Regions from separate parts of the Streptomyces sp. NPDC127106 genome, predicted to be linked through region 2. Evidence: riboswitches for the same ligand, from Rfam matches in the RefSeq annotation. Region 2 holds a riboswitch; the other holds the start of a gene.
What was found. Region 2 has a riboswitch for S-adenosylmethionine ahead of thrC (threonine synthase). Riboswitches for the same ligand answer to the same signal wherever they lie in the genome.
Positions count from the first base shown of each region.

Region 1: another riboswitch for S-adenosylmethionine. It lies ahead of ACFVGY_RS17340 (aminotransferase class V-fold PLP-dependent enzyme); the one in region 2 lies ahead of thrC (threonine synthase).

Region 1 is NZ_JBHXTC010000018.1:7,698-14,971, forward strand. It holds gene ACFVGY_RS17330 (rhomboid family intramembrane serine protease) at 1-190, shown strand, start outside; gene ACFVGY_RS17335 (Lrp/AsnC family transcriptional regulator) at 187-468, shown strand; gene ACFVGY_RS17340 (aminotransferase class V-fold PLP-dependent enzyme) at 639-2,108, opposite strand; SAM riboswitch class IV at 2,352-2,468, opposite strand; gene trpD (anthranilate phosphoribosyltransferase) at 2,558-3,622, opposite strand; gene ACFVGY_RS17350 (cytochrome bc complex cytochrome b subunit) at 3,770-5,419, opposite strand; gene ACFVGY_RS17355 (Rieske 2Fe-2S domain-containing protein) at 5,416-6,474, opposite strand; gene ACFVGY_RS17360 (c-type cytochrome) at 6,471-7,274, opposite strand, start outside.
Region 2 is NZ_JBHXTC010000034.1:75,814-83,087, forward strand. It holds gene ACFVGY_RS25350 (GNAT family N-acetyltransferase) at 1-184, shown strand, start outside; gene ACFVGY_RS25355 (Uma2 family endonuclease) at 340-924, shown strand; gene groL (chaperonin GroEL) at 1,003-2,622, opposite strand; gene ACFVGY_RS25365 (cold-shock protein) at 3,038-3,241, opposite strand; gene ACFVGY_RS25370 (MoaD/ThiS family protein) at 3,638-3,916, opposite strand; gene thrC (threonine synthase) at 3,951-5,270, opposite strand; SAM riboswitch class I at 5,288-5,441, opposite strand; gene ACFVGY_RS25380 (glucosyl-3-phosphoglycerate synthase) at 5,638-6,588, shown strand; gene ACFVGY_RS25385 (trehalose-6-phosphate synthase) at 6,698-7,274, shown strand, end outside.

The sequences.
Region 1 (7,274 bases), on a different contig from region 2:
GCTCGTCCTGCTGTTCTGGTTCGCCCTGCAGTGGGTGGCCGCGCACCGCGCGGACAGCGGGCCCGGCGTGGCGTACCTGGCGCACCTGGTGGGCTTCTCCCTCGGCTTCGTCCACGCGTGGGTGCGTTACCGGCGTGCGACTAGAGTGAGGCGACCAGCGACGGCCACCGAGGGAGACAGCCAGCCATGATCACCGCGATCGTGCTCATCAAGACCAGCGTGGACCGCATCCCCGAGATCGCCGAGTCCATCGCGGCGCTGGAGAACGTCAGCGAGGTCTACTCCGTCACGGGCACGTACGACCTCATCGCCCTGGTGCGCGTGAACCGCCACGACGACCTGGCGGACATCATCCCGGGCCGCATCAGCAAGATCCCCGGCGTGGAGGCGACGGACACCCACGTGGCGTTCCGCACCTACTCCCAGCACGACCTGGAAGCGGCCTTCGCCATCGGCCTGGACGCCTAGCCGCCCCTGCCGCCGCCGGAGCCCCCGCCCGCCGGCCGCGCCCCGGCGTCAGAGCCGCGGCAGGGCCTCCCCGGGGTCTTCCGGGCCCGGCAGCGGCCGGCCCTCCGCACAGGCCAGGGCGGTGGCCACCGGGTCCCCGTACGTCGTGTGCCTCATGGTCACCGACCGTGTCACACGGCCGGGACGCAGCGGCCCTCCTCCGTGCGGTACTGCCACTGCGCGCCCTCGGTGACGAGCTCCCGGACCGCGCGGACGAACCGCTCCACGTGCTCGTCGGGGGTCCCGGCGCCGAAGCTCACCCGGATCGCGTTCAGCGACCTCCCCCGCCCCGCGGCCGGGGGGACCCCCACCTCGCTCCGCCCGCCCGGCTCCCCCTCCGGGGCCCCGCACGCGCCGGGCTCCTGCGGGGCGCTGCCGAGCAGGGTGCGCACCAGCGGATGGGCGCAGAACAGGCCGTCGCGGACCCCGATGCCGTACTCGGCCGACAGGGCGGCGGCGAAGTGGGAGCTGTTCCAGCCCTCCACCACGAAGGAGAGGACGCCGACGCGCGGGGCGTCGTCCCCGAACAGGGAGAGGATCCGCACCTGCGGGATGCCGGCGAGGCCCGCGCGGACCTGTGCGATCAGCTCGTGTTCGCGGGCGACGAGCCGGTCGAAGCCGGCCTCGGTCAGGGCGCGGCAGGCGGAGGCGATGGCGTAGACGCCGATGACGTTGGGGGATCCGGCCTCGTGGCGGGCGGCCGTGGTGTGCCACTCGACGTCGACGCCGCCGTCCTCGCGGCGGGCGACCGTCCGCGAGGCGCCGCCGCCGGCCAGGTAGGGCCGGGCCTGCTGCAGCCAGTCGGCCCGTCCGGCCAGCACGCCCGAGCCGAAGGGCGCGTACAGCTTGTGCCCGGAGAAGGCCACCCAGTCCACGTCGAGGTCCTGGACGGAGACGGGGTGGTGCGGGGCCAGCTGGGCGGCGTCGAGGACGATCCGGGCGCCGTGGGCGTGCGCCGCGGCGGCGAGCTCGCGCACCGGCCACAGCTCACCGGTGACGTTGGACGCCCCCGTGACGCAGACCAGCGCCGCACCGTGGACGTCCCGGTCCGCGAGGGCCCGCTCCAGGGCGGCCACGGCCTCCTCGGGGCTGCGCGGGGCGTCGAGGTACGTGACCTGCGCACCGTCCCAGGGCAGCAGCGAGGCGTGGTGCTCGGTCTCGAAGACGAAGACGCGGCAGTCGGCCGGGAGAGCGGCGGCGAGCAGGTTGAGGGAGTCGGTGGTGGACCGGGTGAAGACCACCTGGTCGGAGGGGCGGCAGTCCAGGAACGCGGCGACCGCGGCCCGGCTCTGCTCGAAGAGGTCGGTGGAGAGCTGCGAGAGGTAGCCCGCCCCGCGGTGCACGCTGCCGTAGTAGGGGGCGTACGCGGCCACGTCGTCCCAGACGCGCTGGAGGGCGGGGGCGCTGGCGGCGTAGTCGAGGGCCGCGTAGGTGACCTCGCCACCCGTGACGAGCGGGACGGTGACGTCCCGGCCGAGGACCGGGAGCGGCCCGGCACAGGCGGCGGAAGCGGCACCGCCCGCGCAGGCGGCGGAAGCGGCCGAGGCGGTCTCGACGGAGGCGGTAGCGGTCGCGGTGGCGGCGTTCAGGAATGCGGACATGGCGGTATCTCCCGGCGGGCAGCGGAACGGCTTCGGATGTCACCCGTCCGCGGGTACGGCGCTGCGGCCGGCCGGGGGACGGGGAGGAATGCCTCGGAGCACGGGCCTGGGCGCACACGGCTGCCCGGGTACGCGGAGGGAAGGGACCCTGGTCCGAGGGGTGGAGAAGGGGCGGAGCCGCCCTATCGCATTCGCTTGCTCACGGAAAACGCTCCTCGAGGACCAGGACCCCTGGTGTCGAGGGATCCGCGCTTGCCGCGGACCTCGCTGCCCGCGGCCTGGTCATCACCCGGGGCACCCCGCCACGGAAGGAGGGTTGCCGGACAGCAAGCCGGGGCCAAAACGCTGTCACTCGTGACCTGGTCAGTCATCCTGCCACAAGATCCCGCACGCACAAGACCCCGGTCCGTATGCCGGACCGGGGTCTTGGCCGAAAAAGATCTCTCAGGTCAGGCGTTGCTGGCGGCCACCCACCGCTCCAGGGCGGCCTGCGCCGCGCCCGAGTCGATGGCCTCCGCGGCCCGCTCGACGCCCGCCCGGATCTGCTCCTCCAGGGATCCGCTGCCCGGGTCGACGGCCACCAGGGCGGCGGCCGAGTTCAGCAGCACCGCGTCCCGCACCGGGCCGGTCTCACCGGCCAGCACCCGCCGCGCGACGTCCGCGTTGTACGAGGCGTCCGCGCCCCGCAGCTCCACGACGTCCACGAGGCCGATGCCCACGTCGCGCGGGTCGAAGGCCTGCTCCTGCACCCGCCCCTCGCGGACCCACCACACCCGGGACGTGGCCGTCGTGGTCAGCTCGTCCAGGCCGTCGTCCCCGCGGAACACCAGGGCCGAGGAGCCGCGCTCCGCCAGCACGCCCGCGACGATGGGGGCCATCCGGGCGTCGGCGACGCCGGTGGCCTGCGCCCGGACCCGGGCCGGATTGGTCAGCGGGCCCAGGAAGTTGAAGGTGGTCCGGATGCCCAGTTCGCGGCGGGCCGGGGCCACGTGCCGCAGCGCCGGGTGGAACTTCACCGCGAAGCAGAAGGTGATGCCGGCCTCCTCGGCCACCCGGGCCACCCGGGCCGGGGTGAGGTCCAGGTTGACGCCCAGCTTCTCCAGCACGTCGGAGGCCCCGCTCGCCGAGGACGCGGCCCGGTTGCCGTGCTTGACCACCTTGGCGCCGGTACCGGCCACCACGATCGAGGACATGGTCGAGATGTTCACGGTCTTGGCCCCGTCGCCGCCGGTGCCGACGATGTCCACCGTCCGGCCGGGCACCTCGATCAGGTTGGCGTGCGCGTACATGGCCCGCACCAGGCCGTTGATCTCCTCGACCGTCTCCCCCTTGGCCCGCAGGGCGACCGCGAAACCGGCGATCTGGGCGTCGGTGGCCTCCCCCCGCATGATCCGGTCCATGGCCCACGCCGTGTCGTCGGCGTGCAGGTCCCGGCCCGAGAGCAGCGCGTCCAGTACGGCCGGCCAGGACCGGGCCGCCACGCTGTCGCCGCCTGCCGGGGTCACAACGTTCATGGTCCGCTCCTGAGGGTCCACAGTCGAATGGGAAGGCCTTCAGCCTATCCAGGCCGGACAGACGGCGAAGAGCCCCGTCCAGACCCTGGACGGGGCTCTTGCCGTGGGCGACACCGGGACTGACCGAAATCAGACCCTCACGCGGGATCAGTGGTGGCCGTGGCCGCTCTGGATCTCCTTGAACTCCTCCACCGTGGGCTTCGGAATCTGGTTGCCCTCGCCGTACATGCCCTGGCTGAGCTTGGCGCGGAGCTTCTCCGACATCTTGACCTTGCGCTCGACGCCGTTCTCGTCGACCGTCGGGCCGAGCTCCAGCGGCTTGTACTGCTCGTGCGCGGTGAGCGTGTGCAGCTTGGCCTGGTCCAGGGTCTCGTGGACCTCGATGAACTCACCGTGCGGCAGCCGCTTGATGATGCCGGTCTCACGACCGTGCAGCACCTTGTCGTGGTCCCGGCGCTGCAGGCCGAGGCAGATGCGCTTGGTGACGATGAACGCGATCACCGGGACGGCGAAGAAGCCGATCCGCACGAACCAGGTGATGTTGTTGATCGAGAGGTGGAAGTACTGCGCGAACATGTCGTTGCCACCGCCGACCAGGAGCACGATGTACTCCGCGATCCAGGCGACACCGAAGGCCGTGCGGGTCGGGGCGTTGCGCGGGCGGTCCAGGATGTGGTGCTCGCGCTTGTCGCCGGTGACCCAGGACTCGATGAACGGCCACACCGCGATCGCGCCGAGGACCAGCGGGAAGAGCACCAGCGGGATGAACACGCCCAGGACGAGCGTGTGGCCCCACAGGTTGATCTCCCAGCCCGGCATGGCACGGATCAGGCCTTCCGGCATACCCATGTACCAGTCGGGCTGCGCACCGGTGGACACGTGGTCCGGGCGGTACGGGCCGAGCGCCCAGATCGGGTTGATCGAGGCGATCGCCGCGATGGCCGCGATGACACCGAAGACCAGGAAGAAGAAGCCTCCGGCCTTGGCCATGTAGACCGGCAGCAGCGGCATGCCGACGACGTTGTTGTTCGTCTTGCCGGGGCCCGCGAACTGGGTGTGCTTGTGGTAGAAGACCAGGATCAGGTGGGCCACCAGCAGGCCCATCATGATGCCGGGCAGCAGCAGGATGTGGATCGAGTAGAACCGGGCGACGAAGTCGCCGCCGGGGAACTCGCCGCCGAAGAGGAAGAACGAGATGTACGTGCCGACGACCGGCACGGACAGGATCGCGCCCTCCATGAAGCGGACACCGGTGCCCGAGAGCAGGTCGTCCGGCAGGGAGTAACCGGTGAAACCGGTGAACATGCCGAGGACCAGCAGCAGGAAGCCGAAGACCCAGTTGACCTCACGCGGCTTGCGGAACGCGCCGGTGAAGAAGACGCGCATCATGTGCACGACCATGCCGGCGACGAAGATCAGCGCGGCCCAGTGGTGGATCTGCCGGATGAGCAGACCACCGCGGACGTCGAAGCTGATCTCCAGTGTCGAGGCGAACGCCTCGGACATCCGGACGCCCTGCATCGGCACGTACGAGCCGTGGTACACGACCTCGTTCATGCTCGGGTGGAAGAACAGCGTCAGGTACACACCCGTGAGGATGATGATGATGAAGCTGTAGAGGCAGACCTCACCCAGCATGAAGGACCAGTGGTCCGGGAAGATCTTGCGCATGTTCGCCTTGGCGAGGCTGTAGATGCCCAGGCGGCCATCCGCCCAGTCAGCCACGCGCTCGCCGGCGGGCGCCTTGCGCTTCCCCGCCGCGCCAGCGGCTGATGTGTTCGAAGTGGCGGTACTCATCCGCGCTCCCAGAATGCAGGACCGACGGGCTCCTCGAAGTCGCCGTGCGCCTCAAGGAAGCCTTCGCGGTTCACGCCGATCCGCAGCTGCGGAAGCGCGTGGCCGGCGGGTCCGAAGACGACGCGACCGCCGTCGGAGAGGTCGAAGGTGGACTGGTGGCACGGGCAGAGCACGTGGTGCGTCTGCTGCTCGTACAGGCTGATCGGGCAGCCGACGTGGGTGCAGATCTTCGAGTAGGCGACGATGCCGTCGTGGGACCACTCGAGTTCCTGCTTGTCCTTGATGTCCTCCGGCTTGATCCGGACGATCATCAGGGCGGCCTTGGCGATCTCGTTGTTGAAGTCGTGCGCGTCCTCCTCCAGGCCCTCGGGCATGACGAAGGTGAGCGAACCGACCGGGACGTCCTCGGGACGCAGCGGCTCCATCGTGTTCTGGTTGATGAGCAGCTTGCCCTTGGCCCACAGGGTGTGGCGCAGCTTGTCCTCGGGCAGCGGACCGAGGTCGCGCATGATCACGACGGCGGACAGCGGCAGCATGGCCAGCGCGCCGAGCATCGTGTTGCGGATCAGCGGACGGCGGGCGATGCCCGACTCGTTCGCACCGTCGGCGAAGTCCTGCATGACCTTCGCCTTGACCTCGGGCGAGGCCGCGATCTCGTGGCGGTCGTCGGCGACCTCGACGTCGGACATCAGGGTGCGGGCCCAGTGGACCGCGCCCGCGCCGATGCAGAAGAGGGCCGCGCCCAGGCTCATGCCGAGGGCGAAGTTGAGCGCGCTGATCTTCCCGAGGGGGAAGAGGAACACGATCTTGTCGACCGGGATGACCACGTACGACACGATGAAGGCAACGGTGGCCAGCATCGACACCGTGAAGAGCATCGCCACGGTGCGCTCGGAGCGCCTCGCGGCCCGCTCGTCGATGTCCTGGATGCGCGGCTTGTGGACCGGCAGGCCCGGGTCGGCGAACGGGTCGTCCGCGACCGCTACACCGGCGTGGTGCTCGTCGCCCTGCTCGCTCGGCAGGTGCTTTTCTTCGGGAATGTCTTGGCTACTCATGACTTCTTGGCCTTAGCGGTGTGGGCCGCGACCCAGACGGCGACAGCGATCAGCGCACCCAGACCGAAGATCCAGCCGAACAGGCCCTCCGAGACGGGGCCGAGGCCGCCGAGCTTCAGACCGCCGGGGTTGACCGACTTCTCGCCGTTCACGTTCTGGAGGTACGCGATGATGTCCTTCTTCTGCTTCTCCGGCATCGTGGTGTCGGGGAAGGAGGGCATGTTCTGCGGGCCGGTGAGCATGGCCTCGTAGATGTGCTTCGGCGAGACGTCCTCGAGGTTCGGGGCGTACTTGCCGTCGGTCAGCGCGCCGCCCTCACCGGTGAAGTTGTGGCACTGTGCGCAGTTGTTGCGGAACAGCTCGCCACCCTTTGCGATGTCGGCGCCGGCCGGGTCGTACTGCTTCTCGGTCGGCGTGATCGGACCGGCACCGAGGGAGGCGATGTACGCCGCCAGCTGGTCGATCTGCGCCTGCGAGTAGATGTTGGGCTTCTTCGGCACCTGGGCGCCGGGCTGCTGGGCCGGCATACGGCCCGTGCTCACCTGGAAGTCGACGGCCGCGGAGCCGACGCCGACCAGGCTGGGGCCGTCAGTGGTTCCCTGACCGCCGGTCCCGTGGCAGCTTGCGCAACCCACGGCGTAGAGCTTCTTGCCCTCCTCGATGGCGAGGGACTGGGCGGTTTCTTCGGCCTGCGCCTTGCCCGCAGGGGCGAAGGCGGCGTACAGCCCCCCAGTGGCCGCCAGCGCGAGGAGTAGAACGACGACCGCCGCCAGCGGATGGCGTCGTCGTGCGGAGAGCTT
Region 2 (7,274 bases):
GCTCCTGGCCGCGGCGGAGGCGGAGGCGGCGGCCCGCGGCTGCCGCACGATCATGGTGTCCTCGTTCACCTTCCAGGCGCCGGCCTTCTACGCCCGCCACGGCTACGAGGAGACCACCCGTGTCCCCGGCTTCCCCGGCGACCACGAGGACGTCTACTTCCTGAAGCCCCTCGGTCCGGCCTGACCCGACCCGGGCCGCCGCACGTTCCGGAGCGCCGCCTCCGCAGGGGTGGCCTCCGCCCGGATCCGGGCGGAGCGGCAGTCCCGCCCCTAGCCTGGGACGTGCATGCGCCGAGGCGAGCACGACCACCCCGATCCCGGACGACGACGGTGACGATCATGATCGAGCGGGACACCCCCAGAGAGACCTTGCCGCCGCCGACGTTCGAAGACCTCCTGCGCACCGTCGAGGAGATGAACACGCCAGACGGCTTCAAGGCCGAGCTCATCCGGGGGAAGATCGTCGTGTCACCGTGGTCCGAGCTGCGTTACTACCGCCCCATGCGGGTACTGCGCGAGCAGCTCGGGGCCCACGCGCCCGAAGGGCACGTGGCAGACATTGCGCCCTTCCTGTTCCGGTTCCCGGCAGTCGCGCGAGCGTACGGGCCCGAGCTCTTCGTGGCCGACGAGGCCGCCTTCAAAGAGGACGGGCGCCACGCTGACGCCGCCGCCCTGTCCCTGGTCGCGGAGTTCACCTCCGTCTCCACCAGGGACGCGGACTGGGCGGAGAAGCTGGAAGTCTACGGCCGCCTGGTACCCGTCTACCTGGTCGTCGACGTGCAGGACGCGGAGATCACCTGCTTCTCCGACCCCTCCCCGCACGGCTACCGCTCCCGGCAGACGGTTTCCTTCGGCAAGCCCCTGGACGTCCCGGAGCCGTTCGGGTTCGCGCTCGAAACCACCGGGTTCGCCTCCGGGGCGTGAAACGCCCGAGGGCGGCACGCCTTCCCTGGGGAAGGGGTGCCGCCCTCGGTCGAGAACAGCCGATCAGCGCGGGGCCGATCAGAAGTCCATGTCACCGCCCGGCATGCCGCCCGGAGCGGCGGCGGCCTTCTCCGGCTTGTCGGCGATGACGGCCTCGGTGGTCAGGAACAGCGCGGCGATCGACGCGGCGTTCTGCAGGGCGGAGCGGGTGACCTTCGCCGGGTCGATGATGCCCTCGGCGATCATGTCGACGTACTCGCCGGTCGCGGCGTTCAGGCCGTGGCCCGGGGTCAGGTTGCGCACCTTCTCCACCACGACGCCGCCCTCGAGGCCGGCGTTGACGGAGATCTGCTTCAGCGGGGCCTCGAGGGCCAGCTTGACGGCGGCGGCACCGGTGGCCTCGTCGCCCTCCAGCTCCAGCTTCTCGAAGACCGAGGAGGCCTGCAGCAGGGCCACGCCACCACCGGCGACGATGCCCTCCTCGACGGCGGCCTTCGCGTTGCGGACGGCGTCCTCGATGCGGTGCTTGCGCTCCTTGAGCTCGACCTCGGTCGCGGCACCGGCCTTGATGACGGCCACGCCGCCGGCCAGCTTCGCGAGGCGCTCCTGCAGCTTCTCGCGGTCGTAGTCCGAGTCGGAGTTCTCGATCTCGGCGCGGATCTGGTTGACGCGACCGGCAACCTGGTCGCTGTCACCGGCACCGTCGACGATGGTGGTCTCGTCCTTGGTGATGACGACCTTGCGGGCGCGGCCCAGCAGGTCCAGGCCGGCGTTCTCCAGCTTGAGGCCGACCTCCTCGGAGATGACCGTGCCGCCCGTGAGGATGGCGATGTCGCCGAGCATGGCCTTGCGGCGGTCGCCGAAGCCCGGGGCCTTGACGGCGACGGACTTGAAGGTGCCGCGGATCTTGTTGACGACCAGGGTCGACAGGGCCTCGCCCTCGACGTCCTCGGCGATGATCAGCAGCGGCTTGCCGGACTGCATGACCTTCTCCAGCAGCGGAAGGAGGTCCTTCACGTTGCTGACCTTGGAGTTGACGATCAGGAGGTACGGGTCGTCGAGGGACGCCTCCATACGCTCCATGTCGGTGGCGAAGTACGCCGAGATGTAGCCCTTGTCGAAGCGCATGCCCTCGGTGAGCTCCAGCTCCAGACCGAAGGTCTGGGACTCCTCGACGGTGATGACGCCTTCCTTGCCGACCTTGTCCATGGCCTCGGCGATCAGCTCGCCGATCTGGGTGTCGGCGGCGGAGATGGAGGCCGTGGAAGCGATCTGCTCCTTGGTCTCGACATCCTTCGCCTGCTCCAGCAGGGCGCCGGAGACGGCCTCGACGGCCTTCTCGATGCCGCGCTTGAGGGCCATCGGGTTGGCGCCGGCGGCCACGTTGCGCAGGCCCTCGCGGACGAGCGCCTGGGCCAGGACGGTGGCGGTGGTCGTACCGTCGCCCGCGACGTCGTCCGTCTTCTTGGCGACTTCCTTGACCAGCTCGGCGCCGATCTTCTCGTACGGGTCCTCGAGCTCGATCTCCTTGGCGATGGAGACACCATCGTTGGTGATCGTGGGGGCGCCCCACTTCTTCTCAAGGACGACGTTGCGACCCTTGGGGCCAAGGGTGACCTTGACGGCGTCGGCGAGCTGGTTCATGCCGCGCTCGAGACCGCGCCGGGCCTCCTCGTCGAACGCAATGATCTTGGCCATCTGAAGTGGTCCTCCAGGACTGGGGTTCCCCCTGCGCCGCTAGGCGCGCGGGGAGGGTGGATTGCTCCGGACCGCGCCTGCGCCCGCGACGGACGGCCTGCGTGCCCGGCGGTTCCTTCCCGCCGGACGCTGCGGGCCTCACCGACCCGGTCCCGTGTAGTAGCACTCTCCGCGGGAGAGTGCTAACGCCAATGATTAGCACTCGACCCCCGCGAGTGCAAGCGGCTTCGGGCATCCCCGGCCACGCCGCCGGGCACCCGCCGCGGGACGGCGCCGGATGCCGGACGCCGGAGCCGGCTCGCCGGACGGGCTGTCGGCCGCGTGCGGCCCGGGACGCACGAAGGGCCCGCACCCCTCCTCAGGATGTGGACCCTCGTGTACGCGTCGGTGGCCGGTCGTGCCGGTCGCGCCGGTCTCAGACGGCGAGCTTGACCATGTCCGCCTGCGGGCCCTTCTGGCCCTGCGAGATCTCGAACTCGACCCGCTGACCCTCTTCAAGGGTGCGGTATCCGTCCATCTGGATGGCGCTGTAGTGGACGAACACATCCGCACCACCGTCGACCGCGATGAAGCCGTAGCCCTTCTCCGCGTTGAACCACTTGACGGTGCCCTGAGCCATGCCTAACTCCCCTATTACTGGCCCTTGCGCGGGAACGCACTTCGCGGTCCCGGGTCAGAACTTGCGCCGGAACGCCTCGACCGCGGCTGAATGTATCTGCACCGGTGCTGTCTGCAACAGGTCAATCCGACGAGAATTCCGGTCACACCGAAAGAGGGAAATAGGCCGAAAATTTATCGTATTCCCGGGCAACTCGGACCTGGCATATCGCGCCAAAGCCCCATACCGCACGCGCACATTGACTCAATGTCACCCCTCGCGGGGCCCGCTCATATGCGGCGGGCAAGAACAACGGAGGGGGCTTCCCCAACTCTACCGCGCCCAACCAAGCAGAATTACCCCCTCCGCTTAATGCCGGAGGGGGTAATCCCGGGTACGACGTATCAGGCGTACGCCTCAGCAGCCGCCGGCGACCGCCGGGATGATCGAGACGCCCGCACCGTCCGGGGTGGCCGCCTGCAGGCCGCCCTCGAAGCGCACGTCGTCGTCGTTCACGTAGACGTTCACGAAGCGGCGCAGCTTGCCCTGGTCGTCGAGGACGCGCGCGGCGATGCCGGGGTGGTTCTGCTCCAGCGACGCGATGACCTCGGCGAGGGTCGCGCCCTCGGCCGGGACCTCGGCCTGGCCGCCGGTGTAGGTGCGCAGGATGGTGGGGATGCGGACGTTGACGCTCATGGCGCTACTGCCTTTCCGGTAGAGCGGGGGATGGTCAGGCCAGGCCGGCGGCGCGGAACGCGTCCAGGCTGGGGCGGATGGTGGCCGTCTGCCCGCTGTCCGCGGCCACCGCCTCCAGGGTCTTCAGGCCGTCGCCCGTGTTGAGGACGACGGTGGTCAGCGCGGGGTCGAGCTGCCCGTTCTCGATCAGCTTCTTCGTCACGCCGACGGTCACGCCGCCCGCGGTCTCGGCGAAGATGCCCTCGGTCCGGGCCAGGATCTTGATGGCCTCGACGACCTGCTCGTCCGTCACGTCCTCGACGTAGCCGCCGGTGCGGCGCGCGATGTCCAGCACGTAGGGGCCGTCGGCCGGGTTGCCGATGGCGAGCGACTTGGCGATCGTGTTCGGCTTCTGCGGGCGCACCACGTCGTGGCCGGCCTTGAAGGCGGTGGACACCGGGGAGCAGCCCTCGGCCTGCGCGCCGAAGATCTTGTACGGCTTGTCCTCGACCAGGCCGAGCTTGATCAGCTCCTGCAGACCCTTGTCGATCTTCGTCAGCTGGGAGCCGGAGGCGATCGGGACGACGATCTGGTCGGGGAGCCGCCAGCCGAGCTGCTCGCAGATCTCGTACGCGAGCGTCTTGGAGCCCTCGCCGTAGTACGGGCGCAGGTTCACGTTGACGAAGCCCCAGCCCTCGCCCAGCGGGTCGCCGATGAGCTCCGAGCAGAAGCGGTTCACGTCGTCGTAGTTGCCCTCGATGCCGACCAGGTCGCCGCCGTACACGCCGGCCATGACGACCTTGCCCTGCTCCAGGTCGTGCGGGATGAACACGCAGGAGCGGAAGCCGGCCCGGGCGGCGGCTGCGCCGACGGCGCCGGCCAGGTTGCCGGTGGAGGAGCAGGAGAGCGTGGTGAAGCCGAAGGCGCGGGCGGCCTCGACGGCGATCGCGACGACGCGGTCCTTGAAGGAGTGCGTCGGGTTGCCGGAGTCGTCCTTGACGTACAGCTTGCCGGTGACGCCGAGCTCCTTGGCCAGGTTCTCGGCGTCGACGAGCTGGGTGAAGCCCGGGTTCAGGCTGGGCTTGGCGGCCACGTCGGCGGGGACGGGCAGCAGCGGCGCGTACCGCCAGATGTTGTTCGGACCGGCCTCGATCGCGGCGCGCAGGGCCTCGGCGTCTTCGGACGACCCGGTGCCGGCCGGGAACGCGTACGCGACCTCCAGCGGGCCGAAGCACTCGACGCACGCGAAGACCGGGCCGAGCTCGAAACGGGTACCGCACTCCCGACACGACAGGGCCGAGGCGGGACCGAGGTCGACGGAGGGCGCGGCGTCGGAGGGTACGGCGGCAGGGGTGGCAACGGTCTGTGCAGCCATGATGGCGAGGCCCTTTCTCCTCATCTTCCCCATGGCGCATTTCGCCATGAGACGGAATTGGCACCTTCCCTAGCCGGGGACCTCGCTGCTGCTGCACGCAGGCGCGGGAAACCGACTGGAGGGTTGCCGGGGCTTCAACGGGCCGTGTCCCTCTGCCCCTCTGGATGAGCGGTATGGCGCCGGTCCGCGCGCTCGTGGCGCGCCGACGCGTTTGTCCGCGGGACCCCCGGCATGCGGCGGTCCTTCGCGTTGTTCAAGACTGTAACCGAAGGCTCGGGCAGTTGAGACGGCTGTCCGATGCGCGAGATGGATCGCTTTTGAGCCGGAACAGCCGGTCACGCAGCCGAAGGAACAGGGAGTGCCGAACGTGCTGGAAGAGGTGGAGCGCTGGCTCGCGGACCGCTCCTGGTCCGTTGCCGACCGACCGCTCGACCAGCTCCTCGCCGCGAAACGGGCGTCGGGCACGACGGTCAGCGTCGTCCTGCCCGCGCTCGACGAGGAGGCGACGGTCGGCGCGATCGTCGAGGTCATCCGGCGCGATCTCGTCGAACGGCCGGCCTTCCCGCTCGTCGACGAACTGGTGGTCGTCGACTCCGGCTCCACCGACCGCACCGCCGAGGTCGCCGCGAAGGCCGGCGCCCGCGTGGTCCACCGCGACGCGATCCTGCCCCGCATCCCGGCCCTGCCCGGCAAGGGCGAGGTGCTGTGGCGCTCGCTGCTCGCCACCACCGGCGACGTCGTCTGCTTCGTCGACGCGGACCTGCGGGACTTCTCGGCCGCCTTCGTCACCGGGATCGTCGGCCCGCTGCTGACCGAGCCGGACGTGCAGTTCGTCAAGGCGATGTACGACCGGCCGCTCGGCGACGCCCCCGGACAGGGCGGCCGGGTCACCGAGCTCGTCGCCCGGCCCCTGCTCAACCTGCACTGGCCGCAGCTGGCCGGCTTCGTCCAGCCGCTGGGCGGCGAGTACGCCGTCCGCCGCTCGCTGCTGGAGCGGCTGCCGTTCCCCGTCGGCTACGGCGTCGAGCTGGGCCTGCTGGTCGACGCGCTCCACACGGTCGGGCTGGACGCCCTCGCCCAGGTGGACGTCGGCGTACGGCTCCACCGCCACCAGGACGGGCAGGCACTCGGCCGGATGGCCGCGGCGATCTACCGGACGGCGCAGCTGCGGCTCTCGCGCGGGCACCTGGTACGGCCCGTGCTGACGCAGTTCGAGCGCGGCCCGGGCGGGTTCGTGCCGCGCACGCACGCCGTGGACACCGAGGAGCGGCCGCCGATGACCGAGATCGAGGAGTACGCGGTCCGGCGCGTCGCCTGACGGCGGGCGGCACGACGGTGTCAGGGGGACGGTGTCAGGGGCGCGTCAGGGGGCACACCGGGGTGAGAACGGACGTTTGAGGCGGGGCGGGCCGGGCTAGGTTCGCCGCATGGCTTCCCACGTTCTCGTCGCAGCCAACCGCGGACCGCTCTCCTACGCCCTCGATGCCGACGGCACCCTCGGCGCCCGGCGCGGCGGGGGCGGCCTCGTCTCCGGCCTGTCCGCCGCTCTCGCCGAGCAGCCCGACGCGCTGTGGATCTGCGCCGCCCTGTCGGACGCGGACCGCGAGGCCGTCCGCCGCGGCGTCGCCGAACCCGGCGTGCGCATGCTGGACATCGACCCGGCCGTGTACGACGCCGCCTACAACGGCATCGCGAACTCGGTGCTCTGGTTCACCCACCACCACCTGTACGACATCCCCCGCACCCCCGTCTTCGACGCCGCCTTCCGGCGCCAGTGGGCGGCGTACACCGGCTACAACCGGGCCTTCGCACGGGCACTGGCCGAGGAGGCGGCCCAGGACGCCTGCGTGCTCGTCCAGGACTACCACCTGGCGCTCGTGCCGGGGCTGCTGCGCGAGCTGCGGCCCGACCTGCGGATCGCCCACTTCACGCACACGCCGTGGGCGTCGTGGGAATTCCTCGACATGCTGCCCGACGACATCCGGCGCGAGCTCGTCTGGGGCA